One region of the Streptomyces sp. NPDC001617 genome, then DNA from elsewhere that is predicted to be linked to it. Evidence: riboswitches for the same ligand, from Rfam matches in the RefSeq annotation. Region 1 holds a riboswitch; the other holds the start of a gene.

What was found. Region 1 has a riboswitch for S-adenosylmethionine ahead of thrC (threonine synthase). Riboswitches for the same ligand answer to the same signal wherever they lie in the genome.
Region 2: linked by a shared signal. The riboswitch ahead of ACWC09_RS41730 (aminotransferase class V-fold PLP-dependent enzyme) and the one ahead of thrC (threonine synthase) in region 1 are both predicted to bind S-adenosylmethionine.

The regions. Positions count from the first base shown of each region.
Region 1 is NZ_JBSFHA010000031.1:51,114-59,193, reverse strand. It holds gene groL (chaperonin GroEL) at 1-1,165, opposite strand, end outside; gene ACWC09_RS23745 (cold-shock protein) at 1,489-1,695, opposite strand; gene ACWC09_RS23740 (MoaD/ThiS family protein) at 2,148-2,423, opposite strand; gene thrC (threonine synthase) at 2,420-3,718, opposite strand; SAM riboswitch class I at 3,737-3,894, opposite strand; gene ACWC09_RS23730 (glucosyl-3-phosphoglycerate synthase) at 4,023-4,994, shown strand; gene ACWC09_RS23725 (alpha,alpha-trehalose-phosphate synthase (UDP-forming)) at 5,081-6,559, shown strand; gene otsB (trehalose-phosphatase) at 6,547-7,392, opposite strand; gene ACWC09_RS23715 (DUF3263 domain-containing protein) at 7,402-7,635, opposite strand; gene ACWC09_RS23710 (ABC transporter substrate-binding protein) at 7,670-8,080, opposite strand, start outside.
Region 2 is NZ_JBSFHA010000085.1:7,397-15,476, forward strand. It holds gene qcrA (cytochrome bc1 complex Rieske iron-sulfur subunit) at 1-390, shown strand, start outside; gene qcrB (cytochrome bc1 complex cytochrome b subunit) at 387-2,021, shown strand; gene trpD (anthranilate phosphoribosyltransferase) at 2,170-3,234, shown strand; SAM riboswitch class IV at 3,309-3,425, shown strand; gene ACWC09_RS41730 (aminotransferase class V-fold PLP-dependent enzyme) at 3,546-4,907, shown strand; gene ACWC09_RS41735 (protein kinase domain-containing protein) at 4,975-7,212, shown strand; gene ACWC09_RS41740 (Lrp/AsnC family transcriptional regulator) at 7,209-7,490, opposite strand; gene ACWC09_RS41745 (rhomboid family intramembrane serine protease) at 7,487-8,080, opposite strand, start outside.

The DNA.
Region 1 (8,080 bases):
CCTTGAGCTCCACCTCGGTGGCGGCACCGGCCTTGATGACCGCGACACCGCCGGCGAGCTTCGCCAGGCGCTCCTGCAGCTTCTCGCGGTCGTAGTCCGAGTCGCTGTTCTCGATCTCGGCGCGGATCTGGTTGACCCGGCCCGCGACCTGCTCGGAGGAGCCCGCACCGTCGACGATGGTGGTCTCGTCCTTGGTGATGACGACCTTGCGGGCCTTGCCCAGGAGGTCCAGGGAGGTGTTCTCGAGCTTGAGACCGACCTCCTCGGAGATGACCTCGCCGCCGGTGAGGATGGCGATGTCGTTGAGCATGGCCTTGCGGCGGTCGCCGAAGCCCGGGGCCTTGACGGCGACGGACTTGAAGGTGCCGCGGATCTTGTTGACGACCAGGGTCGACAGGGCCTCGCCCTCGACGTCCTCGGCGATGATCAGCAGCGGCTTGCCCGACTGCATGACCTTCTCCAGGAGCGGGAGCAGGTCCTTGACGGAGCCGATCTTGGAGTTGGCGATCAGGATGTACGGGTCGTCGAGCGACGCCTCCATCCGCTCCATGTCGGTGGCGAAGTACGCCGAGATGTAGCCCTTGTCGAAGCGCATACCCTCGGTGAGCTCCAGCTCCAGACCGAAGGTCTGGGACTCCTCGACGGTGATGACGCCTTCCTTGCCGACCTTGTCCATGGCCTCGGCGATGAGCTCGCCGATCTGGGTGTCGGCGGCGGAGATGGAGGCCGTCGAAGCGATCTGCTCCTTGGTCTCGACATCCTTCGCCTGCTCGAGCAGGGCACCGGAGACGGCCTCGACGGCCTTCTCGATACCGCGCTTGAGGGCCATCGGGTTGGCGCCGGCGGCTACGTTGCGCAGGCCTTCCTTGACGAGGGCCTGGGCGAGAACGGTCGCGGTGGTCGTACCGTCACCGGCGACGTCGTCCGTCTTCTTGGCGACTTCCTTGACCAGCTCGGCGCCGATCTTCTCGTACGGGTCCTCGAGCTCGATCTCCTTGGCGATGGAGACACCATCGTTGGTGATCGTGGGGGCGCCCCACTTCTTCTCGAGGACGACGTTGCGGCCCTTGGGGCCGAGCGTCACCTTCACGGCGTCCGCGAGCTGGTTCATGCCGCGCTCGAGGCCGCGCCGCGCCTCCTCGTCGAACGCGATGATCTTGGCCATGTGAAGTGGTCCCTCCAGGACTGGGGGTGATTCTTCGGACCGCGCCCGCGCCCGCGACGGACGGCTCGCATGCCTTGTGGTTCCTTGCCCCACCCGGCCTGCGGGCCTCACCGACCCGGTCCTTCGTTGTCACTCTCACCTTCAGAGTGCTAACGCCAATGATTAGCACTCGGGGTAGGCGAGTGCAAGCGGCTCTCGGGGATCGGCCAGGTCTCCCACGGACCCCCGGGCATGCCGGAGGGCCCGTACCCATGACTCCCCATGGGGTACGAGCCCTCCGAAGAAGAACGAAGAACGACGCTGCTGTTACTCCGGCGCGTGCTTCAGCCGGTCGCCAGGCGAACCATGTCCGCCTGCGGCCCCTTCTGACCCTGCGAGATCTCGAAATCGACCCGCTGGCCCTCTTCCAGGGTGCGGTACCCGTCCATCTGGATGGCGCTGTAGTGGACGAAAACATCCGCACCACCGTCGACCGCGATGAAGCCGTACCCCTTCTCCGCGTTGAACCACTTGACGGTGCCCTGAGCCATGCCTAACTCCCCTATTACTGGCCCTTGCACAGACCCGCACTTCGCGGATCCGGGTCAGACCTCACCCCCCACGGTTTGGGGGCGTGCGCCGGAACGCGTCGACCGCGGCTGAATGTATCTGCCCAACTGCCGTCTGCAACAGGTCAATCGGACGAGAATTCTGGACGGAAGGGGTCCGGAATGTAGTAAGAATTCGCCCGAATTCAGGGCAAGTCGGACCGCATAAAAGGCGCATAAGCCACAAAAGACGTGCACACTTTGGCTACTTCTCATCGCATCCGGAGCCGGTACCCATATGCGTCCGGCATACGAAAAGCAGCTGCTTCCCCAACTGTACCGTGCTCAACCATACAGAATTGCCCCCTCCGGTTCTCTCACGGAGGGGGCAATTCGATGAACTCTTGGTGACCGGCGTTACCGACGGTAATAATCGGGGCGGCCGGTATGCGCGGTCAGCCTCCGGCGACGGCCGGGATGATCGACACGCCCGCACCGTCCGGGGTGGCCGTCTCCAGCCCCTGCTCGAACCGCACATCGTCGTCGTTGACGTACACGTTGACGAACCGACGCAGCTTGCCCTGGTCGTCGAGAACGCGCGCGGCGATCCCGGTGTGGTTCTTCTCCAGGTCGGCGATGACCTCGGCGAGGGTCCCGCCCTCGGCGGTCACCTCGGCCTGGCCGCCGGTGTAGGTGCGCAGGATGGTGGGGATGCGGACGGAGACGCTCATGATGCGAGGCCAGCCTCTCGGAAGGAGTCGAGGTTCGGACGGATGGTCGCGGTCAGGCCGGTGTCCGAGGCCACCGCGTCCAGGGTCTTGAGGCCGTCGCCGGTGTTCAGCACGACCGTGGTCAGGGTCGGGTCGAGGAGACCGTTCTCGATCAGCTTCTTCGTGACACCCACCGTCACGCCACCCGCCGTCTCGGCGAAGATGCCCTCGGTCCGGGCCAGCAGCTTGATCGCGTCGACGACCTGCTCGTCGTTGACGTCCTCCACCGCGCCGCCCGTACGGCGCGCGATGTCCAGGACGTAAGGGCCGTCCGCCGGGTTGCCGATCGCCAGCGACTTGGCGATGGTGTTCGGCTTCTGCGGGCGGACCACGTCGTGTCCGGCCTTGTACGCGACCGACACCGGCGAGCAGCCCTCCGCCTGCGCGCCGAAGATCTTGTACGGCTTGTCCTCGACGAGCCCGAGCTTGATCAGCTCCTGCAGCCCCTTGTCGATCTTCGTGAGCTGCGAACCGGAGGCGATCGGCACGACCAGCTGGTCGGGGAGCCGCCAGCCGAGCTGCTCGCAGATCTCGTACGCCAGGGTCTTGGAGCCCTCCGCGTAGTACGGCCGCAGGTTGACGTTGACGAAGCCCCAGCCCTCGCCGGCCGGGTCGCCGATCAGCTCGGAGCAGAAGCGGTTCACGTCGTCGTAGTTGCCCTCGATACCGACGAGCTCGCCGCCGTAGACCGCGGCCATGACGACCTTGCCCTGCTCCAGGTCGTGCGGGATGAACACGCAGGAGCGGAAGCCGGCGCGGGCGGCGGCGGCGCCCACGGCACCGGCGAGGTTGCCGGTGGAGGAGCAGGAGAGGGTGGTGAAGCCGAAGGCGCGGGCGGCCTCGATGGCCTGGGCGACGACGCGGTCCTTGAAGGAGTGCGTCGGGTTGCCGGAGTCGTCCTTCACGAAGAGCTTGCCGGCGTCGACACCCAGCTCGCGCGCGAGGTTGTCGGCCTTGACGAGCTTGGTCCATCCGGGGTTGATGTTGGGCTTGTCCGCCACGTCCGCCGGGACGGGCAGGAGCGGCGCGTAGCGCCAGATGTTCGCGGGTCCCGCTTCGATCCGCTTGCGGAGCTCCTCGGTGTCGTAGGCCGAGAAGTCGTACGCGATCTCGAGCGGGCCGAAACACTCCTCGCAGGCGAAGACCGGACCGAGCGGTACCCGGTGACCGCACTCGCGGCAGGAGAGCGCCGCGGCGGGACCGAGGTCGACCGTCGTCGTGGAGTCCGTGGTGCTTGCAACAGTCTGCGCAGCCATGTGAGGCGAGGCCCTTTCTCCTCATCTTCCTCACGACGCATCTCGCCGTGAGACGGATTTGGCACCTTCCCTAGCCGGGGAGCCTCGCGGAAATGATCAACACTGATCTACGAGAGCCGGCTGGAGGGTTGCCGGGGCTTCATCGGGCCGTATCCCTCTGCCCCTCTGGATGAGCGGTATTCGGTTGTCCCTCCGACGACCTCGGACATGCGATGGTCATCGTCGTTGTTCAAGACTGTAACCGAAGGCCAGGACAGTTGAGATAGTCGTCCGAACCGCGAGACAAAAGTGAGGAGCCGCCTACGTGCTGGAAGAAGTCGAGCGCTGGCTGAGCACCCGCTCCTGGTCTGTCACCGATCGCCCGCTCCACCAGATCCTGGCCGCGAAGCAACGCACCGGTCAGTCGGTCTCCGTCGTCCTGCCCGCACTCAACGAGGAGGAGACGGTCGGCGACATCGTCGCCGTCATCCGCCATGACCTGATGCAGCAGGTCCCGCTCGTCGACGAGATCGTCGTCGTCGACTCCGGGTCCACCGACCGCACGTCCGAGGTCGCCGCGGCGGCCGGCGCGCGGGTCGTCCACCGCGACGACATCCTGCCCCGCCTCCCGGCGGTCCCCGGCAAGGGCGAGGTCCTGTGGCGCTCCATGCTCGTCACGACCGGGGACATCGTCTGCTTCATCGACGCGGACCTGAAGGAGTTCTCCTCCGACTTCGTCTCCGGGATCGTCGGTCCGCTGCTCACCGACCCCGGGATCGATCTGGTCAAGGGCATGTACGACCGTCCCCTGGGCACTGAGTTGGACTCGCTCGCCTCCGGCAAGACGCGCGGCCAGGGCGGCCGGGTCACCGAGCTGATGGCCCGCCCGCTCCTCAACATGCACTGGCCGCAGCTGGCCGGTTTCGTGCAGCCGCTCGGCGGCGAGTACGCGGCCCGCCGCAGCCTGCTGGAACAGCTCCCCTTCCCGGTGGGGTACGGCGTCGAGCTGGGCATGCTCGTCGACGCGCTGCATCTCGTCGGCCTCGACGCGCTCGCCCAGGTCGATGTCGGTGTGCGCAAGCACCGGCACCAGGACGGGCAGGCGCTGGGCCGGATGTCGGCGGCGATCTACCGCACGGCGCAGCTGCGGCTGGCGCGCGGGCATCTCATCCGTCCCTCGCTCACCCAGTTCGAACGGGGCGATGACGGTTTCGAGCCGCGTACCTACTCCGTGGACACGGAGGAGCGGCCGCCGATGGCGGAGATCGCGGAGTACGCCTCGCGGAAGGTCGCCTGACGGTGCGCGTCACGTGCTGTATACGGTGCACCCGCAGAGCGCAACCAAACGTTTGAGCGTTTCCGGGCCGGGCTAAGTTGAGGCGTATGGCTTCCACGCACGGTGCTGCCCATCAGGTGCTGGTCGCGTCCAACCGCGGCCCGGTCTCGTACGCCCTCCAGCAGGACGGCTCGCTGACCGCCAAGCGCGGCGGCGGCGGGCTGGTCTCCGGTCTGTCCGCGATCGGGCCGGAGGCGGGCGCCCTGTGGGTGTGCTCGGCCCTGAGCGACGGCGACCGCGAGGCCGTGCGGCGCGGGGTCGGCGAGGAGGGCGTGCGGATGCTCGCCATCCCGGCCGACGTGCACGCGGACGCGTACAACGGCATCGCGAACTCGGTCCTCTGGTTCGTCCACCACATGCTGTACCAGACGCCGCTGGAGCCGGTCTTCGACGCGGAGTTCCGCCGGCAGTGGGAGTCGTACGAGACCTACAACCGGGCCTTTGCGGAGGCGCTGGCGGAGGAGGCGGGCGACGGCGCGGCGGTCCTGGTCCAGGACTACCACCTGTGCCTCGTCCCCGGGATGCTGCGGGAGCTGCGGCCTGACCTGCGGATCGGGCACTTCTCGCACACGCCGTGGGCGCCGCCCGACTACTTCCGGATGCTGCCGGACGACATCCAGGTGCGGCTGATGGAGGGCATGCTCGGGGCGGACCGGGTGGCGTTCCTGACCTGGCGGTGGGCTACCGCGTTCCAGAACTGTGTGCAGGGGCTCGACCCCTGTCGCTGGGAGGTCACGTGGCCGTCGGGCGCCCCCCGGACGATCGAGCACCTGCTCGACGGCAGGCGGCGCACCCGCGAGACGTTCATCGGCGTCCACGGCCTCGGCGCCGACGCCGAGTTCCTGCACGCCCGCTCGCACGAGGCGGACGTCGAGGAGCGGATGGCGGCCCTGCGCGAGGAGATCGGCGCGGGCCGCAAGGCGATCGTCCGGGTGGACCGCACCGAGCTGTCGAAGAACATCGTGCGGGGGCTGCTGGCGTACCGGCAGCTCCTCGACGACCACCCGGAGTGGCGCGAGCGGGTCGTGCACGTGGCCTTCGCCTACCCCTCCCGCCAGGACCTCGCCGTCTACCGGGACTACACGGCGGCGGTGCAGCGTCTGGCGGGCGAGATCAACTCCCAGTACGGGACGCCGGCTTGGACCCCGGTCGTACTGCACGTCAAGGACGACTTCGCGCGCTCGCTGGCGGCGTACCGGCTGGCCGACGTGGCGCTGGTCAACCCGATCCGGGACGGCATGAACCTGGTCGCGAAGGAGATGCCGGTCGTCTCCGACGAGGGGTGCGTGCTGGTGCTGTCGCGGGAGGCGGGGGCGTTCCAGGAGCTGGGCAAGGACGCGATCGTGGTGAACCCGTACGACGTGATCGGGACGGCGCGGGCCCTGCACGAGGCGTTGGGCATGCCGGTGGAGGAGCGGGCGGAGCGCACGAAGCGGCTCGCGGCCGCCGCGACCGCGTTGCCGCCGGCGCAGTGGTTCCTGGACCAGTTGCAGGCCCTGCGCGACGTGACCGATCAGCCCAGCTGAGCGGTCAGCCCCCGCAGCAGCTGCACCAGCCCCGTCGGCCCGTCCACCACCAGGTCGGCCCGCTCCCGCAGCTCCGTCACCTCGTCGCTGCCGCTGCACACCAGCAGGCCCGGGGTGCCGTCGGAGCGGAGCTTGTCCACCGCGGCGAAGGCCGGAAGATCTCCCAGGTCGTCGCCGGCGTAGAGGACGGCCGTCGCGTCGATCTCGCGGACGTACTCCAGCAGGGCCACGCCCTTGTCCATCCCCGGTGGCCGGAGCTCCAGGACCATACGGCCGGGCTCGACGATCAGCCCATGCCGGGTGGCGAGGTCGGTGAGGGGTTCGCGGAGGGCCTCGAAGGCGGCCTGGGGGTCGGTGGCCCGGCGGGTGTGGACGGCGACCGCGCGCCCCTTCTCCTCGATCCAGGTGCCCTGCCAGGCCCCGATCCGGTCGAGGAATCCGGGCAGCTCGGCGCGGACGGCGGCGACACCCGGGTGCGGGGCGGGGGCGTTGACCTCACCGCTGACCGCGTCCCAGCGCTCGGCGCCGTAGTGGCCCAGGACGACCAGGTGCTCCAGCCCGGCGACCCCGGCGAAGCCCCCGTGCCGGACAGCGACCCCGGCCGGGCGACCGGTGACGACCGCCACGGACGCCACCTTCGGCGCGAGCCCCGCCAGCGCCGGCACGGCGTCCGGGTGCGCCCGGGCCTGCTCGGGGTCCGGCACGATCGGGGCGAGGGTCCCGTCGAAGTCGAAGGCGAGCACCGACTTCGCGGGGTTCGCGAGGATGGCGGCGAGTCCGTCACGCCCAGCCTGGGTGGACGGCACCGGCAGAGGATCCGTAGGGCTACCCATACCGCGACCTTAACGGTCTCCCCGCCGCTGCTCCCTCACTCTTCTCAGCCTGTTCACCGTCACCGGATCATGAGCGAGGGCCCTCTCGTCGTCCAGGAGGGCGTTCAGCAGCTGGTAGTAGCGGACCGGAGGCAGCCCCAGCTCCTCCCGTATCGCCCGCTCCTTCACGCCGGGACCGGAGAAACCACGGCGCTCGAGAGCGAGTACGGCCCGCTCGCGCTCCCCCAGCTGCTCCTGACTCATGCAACCGACCGTAACCCCGACCACTGACAACGAACTAGTCCGCGTTCTCCGCCGACGAGGCCGCGGCCTGCAGCTGGGCCAGCGTGGCCGCCGGGTTTCCGCCCGAAGCGACCGCCTGTCCTATCCGCTTCTTCACCTCGGCGCTCACGGCCGCCCAGGACATCTTGTCCACGGGATACATCTCCGACTCCGGCAACTCGTCCAGGAACGGCTTGAGGTCGGCGTCCTCCGCGTCCGAACTCATGGCCTCGGAGGCCGAGTTGGTGACCGGCAGCAGGTCGTACTCGTGCGAGAAGGCGAGGACGTTCTTCTTGTCGTAGACGAAGTCGAGGAAGTCGCCCGTCTGCTTGGCGTGGCCGTTCTTCTTGAAGGCCATCATCCAGTCGGCGACGCCCAGCGCGGTCTTGCTCTGCCCGTCGACGCCCGGCATCGGCACCATGCCGAA
Region 2 (8,080 bases), on a different contig from region 1:
CTCACCTTCGCCAAGCCCGAGGGCCTGGAGGAGCACGACGAGGACTTCCAGACCGAGATCGCCAAGGCGGCCCTGATGATCGTCCGGATCCAGCCGGACAACATCAAGGACAAGCAGGAACTCGAGTGGTCCTACCAGGGCATCGTGGCCTACTCGAAGATCTGCACCCACGTCGGTTGTCCGATCTCCCTGTACGAGCAGCAGACGCACCACGTGCTCTGCCCCTGCCACCAGTCCACCTTCGACCTCTCCGACGGTGCCCGGGTGATCTTCGGCCCCGCCGGTCACGCTCTGCCGCAGCTGCGGATCAGCGTGAACGACGAGGGCTACCTCGAGGCGCTCGGCGACTTCGAAGAGCCCGTCGGTCCTGCATTCTGGGAGCGCGGATGAGCACCAACACCGAAACCGAGGCACGGCGCGGCAAAGCGCCGGCCGGCGAGCGCGTCGCCGACTGGGCCGACGGGCGGCTGGGGATCTACTCCCTGGCCAAGAGCAACATGCGCAAGATCTTCCCCGACCACTGGTCGTTCATGTTGGGCGAGGTCTGCCTCTACAGCTTCATCATCATCATCCTCACGGGTGTGTATCTGACGCTGTTCTTCCACCCGTCGATGAACGAGGTGGAGTACCACGGCAGCTACATCCCGCTGCAGGGCCAGATGATGTCGGAGGCGTTCAACTCCACCCTGCACATCTCCTTCGACGTGCGCGGTGGTCTGCTGATCCGGCAGATCCACCACTGGGCGGCGCTGATCTTCCTCGCCGGCATGTTCGTGCACATGATGCGCGTGTTCTTCACCGGCGCGTTCCGCAAGCCGCGTGAGATCAACTGGCTGTTCGGTTTCCTGCTGTTCGTCCTGGGCATGTTCACCGGCTTCACCGGCTACTCGCTCCCGGACGACCTGCTCTCCGGCACCGGTGTCCGCTTCATGGAGGGCGCGGTCCTGTCCGTGCCGATCGTCGGCACCTACCTGTCGATGTTCCTCTTCGGCGGCGAGTTCCCGGGCGGCGACTTCGTGGCCCGCTTCTACTCGATCCACATCCTGCTGCTGCCGGGCATCATGCTCGGCCTGGTGGTCGGCCACCTGATCCTGGTCTTCTACCACAAGCACACGCAGTTCGCGGGTCCCGGAAAGACGAACAACAACGTCGTCGGCATGCCCCTGCTGCCCGTGTACATGGCGAAGGCCGGCGGCTTCTTCTTCCTGGTCTTCGGTGTCATCGCGGCCATCGCGGCGATCGCCTCGATCAACCCGATCTGGGCCATGGGCCCGTACCGTCCGGACCAGGTGTCGACCGGCGCCCAGCCCGACTGGTACATGGGCTTCTCCGAGGGCCTGATCCGGTCGATGCCCGGCTGGGAGATCAACGTCTGGGGTCACACGCTCGTCCTGGGTGTGTTCATCCCGCTCGTGGTCTTCCCGCTGGTCCTGGTCGCGATCGCGGTCTACCCGTTCATCGAGTCCTGGGTCACCGGCGACAAGCGCGAGCACCACATCCTGGACCGTCCGCGCAACGCGCCGACGCGTACCGCCTTCGGTGCCGCGTGGATCTCCTGGTACTTCGTGATGATGATCGGTGGCGGCAACGACCTGTGGGCCACCCACTTCCACCTGTCGATCAACTCGATCACCTGGTTCGTCCGGATCGCGTTCTTCCTCGTGCCGGTGCTCGTGTTCGTCGCCACCAAGCGGATCTGCCTCGGCCTGCAGCGCCGGGACAGGGACAAGGTGCTGCACGGCCGCGAGTCGGGCATCATCAAGCGCCTGCCGCACGGTGAGTTCATCGAGGTCCACGAGCCGCTCAGCCAGGAGGCCCTGCACACCCTCACGGCGCACGAGCAGTACAAGCCGGCCGAGATCGGCCCGACGGTCGACGAGAACGGCGTCGAGCGCAAGGTCAAGGGCTCCCAGAAGCTGCGCGCCAAGCTCAGCGAGGCGTACTACGGCGAGGAGTCCCAGATCCCGAAGCCGACCGTCGAGGAGTACAAGGAGATCACGAGCGGCCACGGCCACCACTGATCGCTGCTGATCGCTGCGCTCGCCACGGCGCGGCAGAAGGGCCCCGTCCGGTGTTCGGACGGGGCCCTTCTCCATGCTCTGAGCTGGATAGGGTGGGGATGCGCACAACGGATGCGCACTCTCTTCTACGACACCCAGGAGCGGCCGTATGAGCGCTGTGACCCCCGCTGGAGGCGACACCGCGGCGGGCCGTTCCTGGCCCAAGCTGCTGAACGGCCTGCTGGACGGCCACGACCTCACCGCCGACGACACCGCCTGGGCGATGGACCTGATCATGCGCGGCGAGGCGACCGACGCGCAGATCGCCGGCTTCGCGGTGGCCCTGCGGGCCAAGGGCGAGACGGTCGAGGAGATCACCGGCCTCGTCCGGACGATGTACGAGCACGCGAACGTCATCGAGGTGCCGGGCCGCACCGTCGACATCGTCGGTACGGGCGGCGACGGCGCGAAGACGGTGAACATCTCCACGATGTCGGCGATCGTCATCGCCGGCACGGGCGCGAAGGTCGTCAAGCACGGTAACCGGGCCGCGTCCTCGGCGTCCGGCGCCTCGGACGTCCTGGAGAAGCTGGGCGTCAACCTGGCACTGACGCCGAAGCGGGTGGCCGAGGTCGCCGAAGAGGCCGGCATCACCTTCTGCTTCGCCATCAAGTTCCACCCGGCGCTGCGTCATGTGGCCGCCGCACGCGGCCAGTTGGGCATCCGGACGACCTTCAACGCCCTCGGCCCGCTGACCAACCCGGCGAAGGTCAAGGCCCAGGCGGTGGGCGTCGCCGACCCGCGGCTGGCGCCCCTCATCGCCGGCGTCCTCGCCGAGCGCGGCAACTCCTCCCTCGTCTTCCGCGGCGACGACGGCTTCGACGAGCTGACGACCACTTCCACGTCCCGGGTCTGGATCGTCCGCGACGGCAAGGTCACCGAGGAGAGCTTCGACCCGAGGGACGTGGGTATCGAGCTGGTCCCGGTCGAGGCCCTGCGGGGTGCCGACCCGTCGTACAACGCGGAGGTCGCCCGGCGGCTGCTGGACGGTGAGCGTGGCCCGGTCCGGGACGCCGTGCTCCTGAACGCGGCGGCGGCTCTGGTGGCCCTCGACCCGGGCCCCGGGACACTTGCCGAGCAGCTCCGTGCCGGCATGGCCAAGGCGGAGGAGTCGATCGACTCCGGCTCGGCCAAGCGGGCGCTGGAGCGCTGGGTGGCGGCCAGCAACGCGTGACCCCATGGGGTGCGGTCCCGTGATGCGGACACGAGTTGCGGGACCGCGATCACTTCACGTACGTTCCTGTATCAGGTCATGAGTGACAGTCATGAGGCCCCGGCCGACTGTCCGGCAACCCTCCGTCCGTGGCGGGGTGCCCCGGGTGAAGACCAGGCCGTAGGCAGTGAGGTCTACGGCAAGCGCGGGCCCCTCTCGAAACCAGGGGTCCTGGTCGTTCGAGGGAGTCTTCCGTGAGCAAGCGAATGCGATAGGGCGCCGAGCCCCGCCTCCGCACACCCATCTCACCTTTCTTCTCACGGGAGTTCCCCATGTCTGTCTTCACCGCTGCCGCCCCCCAGACCATTTGCGCCCCGCTGCCCGTTCTGGGCCGAGATGTCACCGTCCCGCTCGTCACGGGCGGCGAAGTCACCTACGCGGCCCTCGACTACGCGGCCAGCGCCCCCGCCCTGCAGCGCGTCTGGGACGACGTGGCCGCGTACGCGCCGTACTACGGAAGTGTCCACCGCGGTGCCGGCTACCTCTCCCAGCTCTCCACCGACCTGTTCGAGAACGCCCGCCGGACGGTCACCGAGTTCCTCGACTGCCGTGCAGACGACCAGCTGATCTTCACCCGGTCGACCACCGACTCGCTCAACCTCCTCGCCGCCGCGCTCCCCGCCGACTGCCAGGTCTTCGTCTTCGAGACCGAGCACCACGCCTCGCTGCTGCCCTGGAAGGACGCGCGGGTCACCTACCTCAACGCCCCGCGCACCCCGCGGCAGGCCGTCCAGACGCTGGAGCGCGCCCTCGCCGACCGTGACCCCCACGGGCCGGCCCTGGTCTGCGTCACCGGCGCCTCGAACGTCACCGGCGAGCTGTGGCCGGTCCGTGAGCTGGCCGCCGCCGCCCACGCGCACGGCGCCCGGATCGTCCTGGACGCAGCCCAGCTGGCCCCGCACCACCCCGTGTCCGTCCGTGACCTGGACGTCGACTGGGTCGCCTTCTCCGGCCACAAGCTGTACGCCCCCTTCGGCTCCGGCGTCCTGGCCGGACGGGCCGACTGGCTGCGGGCGGCCGACCCGTACCTCGCGGGCGGCGGCGCCAGCCGCAAGGTCACCCGGCGCGAGGACGGGGGAGTGGACGTGGAGTGGCACGAGAGCGCGGCGCGGCACGAGGCCGGCTCCCCGAACGTGATCGGCGCCTACTCCATCGCCTCGGCCTGCAAGGCGCTGACGGAGGCGGGCTTCGACACGCTCGTCGCCCGCGAGCAGCACCTGATCGAGAAGGTGCGGGCGGGCCTGGCCGAGGTCCCGGAGGTCCGGATCCTCTCCCTCTTCGGCGACGACGCCCCCCGCGTCGGCGTGATCTCCTTCGTCGTCGAGGGCTGGAACAGCTCCCACTTCGCCGCCGCCCTCTCCGCCGAGTACGGCATCGGCGTCCGCGACGGCCTCTTCTGCGCCCACCCGCTGGTCAGGACCCTGCTGGGCTCCGACCCGCAGACCCAGGGCGAGTGCGGTGCCCCCGAGGCGGCGCCCGGCGAGAAGTCCCTCAACGCCATCCGCGTGAGCTTCGGCGCCGGCACCCCCGACGAGCACGTGGAGCGGTTCGTGAACGCCGTCGGGGAACTGGTGACGGATGGCGCGAAGTGGCGGTACCGGACCGAGGACGGCCGCTGCGTCCCGGCGGTCTGACCCGCCGTACGCCTTCTGACGTATACGCTCCCCCTCGGCAGCCGGACGCTGGACAGGGGGAGCACGGGTGGAGGCGCTGCGCGCGAACGATCCGCGACGGATCGGGCCGTACGAGGTGCTGGGCAGGCTCGGCGCGGGTGGCATGGGCGAGGTGTACCTGGCCGAGGCGCGGGGCGGCCCGCGGCTGGCCGTGAAGGTGGTGCGGGCCGAGCACGCGGAGGACCGCACCTTCCGGGCCCGGTTCCGGCAGGAGGTGCGGGCCGCGCAGAGCATCGGCGGGGCGGGCACCTACACCGCCCGGGTCGTCGACGCCGACACCGAGGCCGAACGGCCGTGGATGGCGACGGAGTTCGTGGACGGGCCGAACCTGCGGGACGCCGTCCTCGACCACGGCGCGCTGCCCGAGCCGGCGGTACGGCTGCTCGCCGGCGCCCTCGGTGAGGCGCTCGCCGCGATCCACGCCAAGGGCATGGTCCACCGGGACCTGAAGCCCTCCAACATCCTGCTGGCGCCGGACGGCCCACGGGTCATCGACTTCGGGATCGTACGGGCCCTGGAGGCGACCGCGCTGACCAACACCGGGGCGGTCGTCGGCTCGGTCGGCTATGTCTCGCCCGAGCAGATCCGCAACGGCGCCGAGGTCGGCCCGCCCAGCGACGTCTTCTCCCTCGGCGCGGTCCTCGCCTACGCCGCCGCGGGCCGCGAACCCTTCGGCGAGGGCCAGGACTCGGTGATCCTGCTCCGCATCCTGACCCGCGACTTCGACCTGTCGGGAGTGCCGGAGAGCCTGCGCGGGCTGGTGGAGTCCTGTCTGCGTGACGACCCCGCAGACCGGCCGACGCCGGCCCGGCTGACCGGGACCGCCGGGCACACCGCCGACACCCTGCGCGAGGGCCTGCGCCCCGGCTGGTACACGAAGGCCGCGTCGCCCCTGGCCGAACCCGCCGAGGAGATTGAGCGCTGGCTTCCGGAACGGGACTCCGGCGAGCGGGAGAGCAGGGTCGAGTACGTCGCTCCGATGACCATGACCGGGGTGACCGCGGCCGACGCGACCGTGGCGGACGTGACCGACAGCACCGTCGCCGACGGCGAACGACCCTCCCGCCGCGGCCTGTTGAGGGTGCTGGTGGGAGGGGCCGTGGTCGCCGCGGGAGCCGGAACCGGTGGCTGGCTGTGGCTGCGGGACCAGGGCGGCGGGGGCAGGCCGGGGACGGCCGGCGATCCGTCCGCGACCTCCGTGTCCACGTCCCGGTCGCCGTCCGCCTCGCTGCCCGCCGGGGTGGACTGGACGTACGGCGTCGGCGGGCTCGGCGGTCGGGCGGGCGGCCGGCACGGGGCGTGCGTCGCGCTGTCACCCGCCGGCGACACGGTGTACATCGGGGGCGCGGACGGTTCGCTGCACGCCGTGTCCCCCACCGGGAAGAAGCTGTGGTCCGTCGACCTGGGCGGGCCGGTGATGCCGCCGCTGGCCACCGCCGACGGGGCCTACTGCCTGCTGGAGAACGGGGGCGAGGCGGCGTCGAAGCTGTGCGCGGTCGGGCCGGACGGGAAGGTCCGCTGGACCAGGAAGATCACCGGAACCGGCGGCAGCCAGTTCCCCGTGGCCGCAGGTGACCTGGTGCTGGTCGCGAGCGGTACGGCGGACGCGGGCGGCGTGCGGGCCTACACCTCGGCGGGTGACGTCCGCTGGTACGCGCGGACGACCTTCGGGCCCACCAGCGAGCCGACGGTGGCGGGCGGTGTGGCCTATGTCGGCACCTTCGGGAACGTGGTCGACGCCCTGGACGTCAAGGACGGGAACCGGCGCTGGTCGGCCCCGACCGGCGGCGACGCCGGGCGTCCCACGCTGGTCGGCCGCACGCTGCTCGTGGGAGCCAGCGGCGACCTCCCGCTGCACGGCATCAACCTCAGCGGCACGACCGTGTGGAACGCCGCCAGCGACGACGCGGGCGGTCGGCGGTATTTCACCTGCGTACGCTTCGGCGACCTCGCCGTCACCACCGACCAGGGCCGGCTCGCGGCCCTCGACCCCTCGGACGGATCGACGCGGTGGACCTTCGACGGTTCACCGGGCGGATCGGACCACAGCGATCCCACCGTCGCCGGGAACTCCGTCTACGTCCGTCTGGGCGGCGCCCTCTACGTGGTGGACCGGGGCGGCAAGCAGCGCGGCAAGCTGTCCCTCGGCGACCTCGGGCCCGAGGACGGCGTCCACAGCGCCGTCGTCCACGGCAAGCGCGTCTACGTGGCGACCGCCGAGGGCATCGCCGCCCTGGACCTGAGCGGCCGGGATTTGAGCGGCTAGCTGTCCAGCCCGATCGCGAACGCCGCCTCCAGGTCGTGCTGGGAGTACGTGCGGAACGCCACGTGTGTGTCCGTCGCCTCCACGCCCGGGATCTTGCTGATGCTGCCCGGGATGACCTCCGCCAGGTCCTCGTGCTGCTTCACGCGGACCATGGCGATCAGGTCGTACGTCCCCGTGACGGAGAAGACCTCGCTGACGGAGTCCAGCGCGGCGATGCGCTCCGCGATCTCGGGAATCCGGTCCACGCTGGTCTTGATGAGGACGATCGCGGTGATCACGGCTGGTTCTCTCCCTCGGGGGCCGTTGCTGGGGCGGGCTTCACTCTAGTCGTACGGCGGAAACGGGCCCACGCGCAGCCGAAGCCCAGGCCGAAGCCCACCAGGTGGGCCAGATAGGCCACCCCGGGCCCCTGGGCCGCCCGCCCGGCCGCCAGCCACTGCAGGGACGCCCAGAAGGGCAGCACCACCCACGCGGGGAACCGCAGCGGGAGGAAGAAGAGAAACGGGAGCAGGCTTGTCACCCTGGCCCCGGGGAACAGGTACAGAAAGGCGCCCAGGACCGCGGAGATCGCCCCGGAGGCGCCGACCAGCGACTGCTCGGAGGCGGAGTTGGCGGCCGCGTACCCCAGCAGGGCCAGGTAGCCGCAGCCGACGTAGAAGAGGGTGAACTGCACGCGGCCCATCCGTTCCTCGGTCATCACGCCGAAGACGTAGAGGAAGAGCATGTTGCCCAGCAGGTGCACCCAGCTGCCGTGCACGAAGAGGGCCGTGAGGGGGGTCAGGGCGGCTCCGGGGGTGCCCCCGAAGAGCTCGGCGGGGACCACGCCCCAGCGGTGGAAGTACGCGCGCTGGGCGGCGAGGAGCGCGTC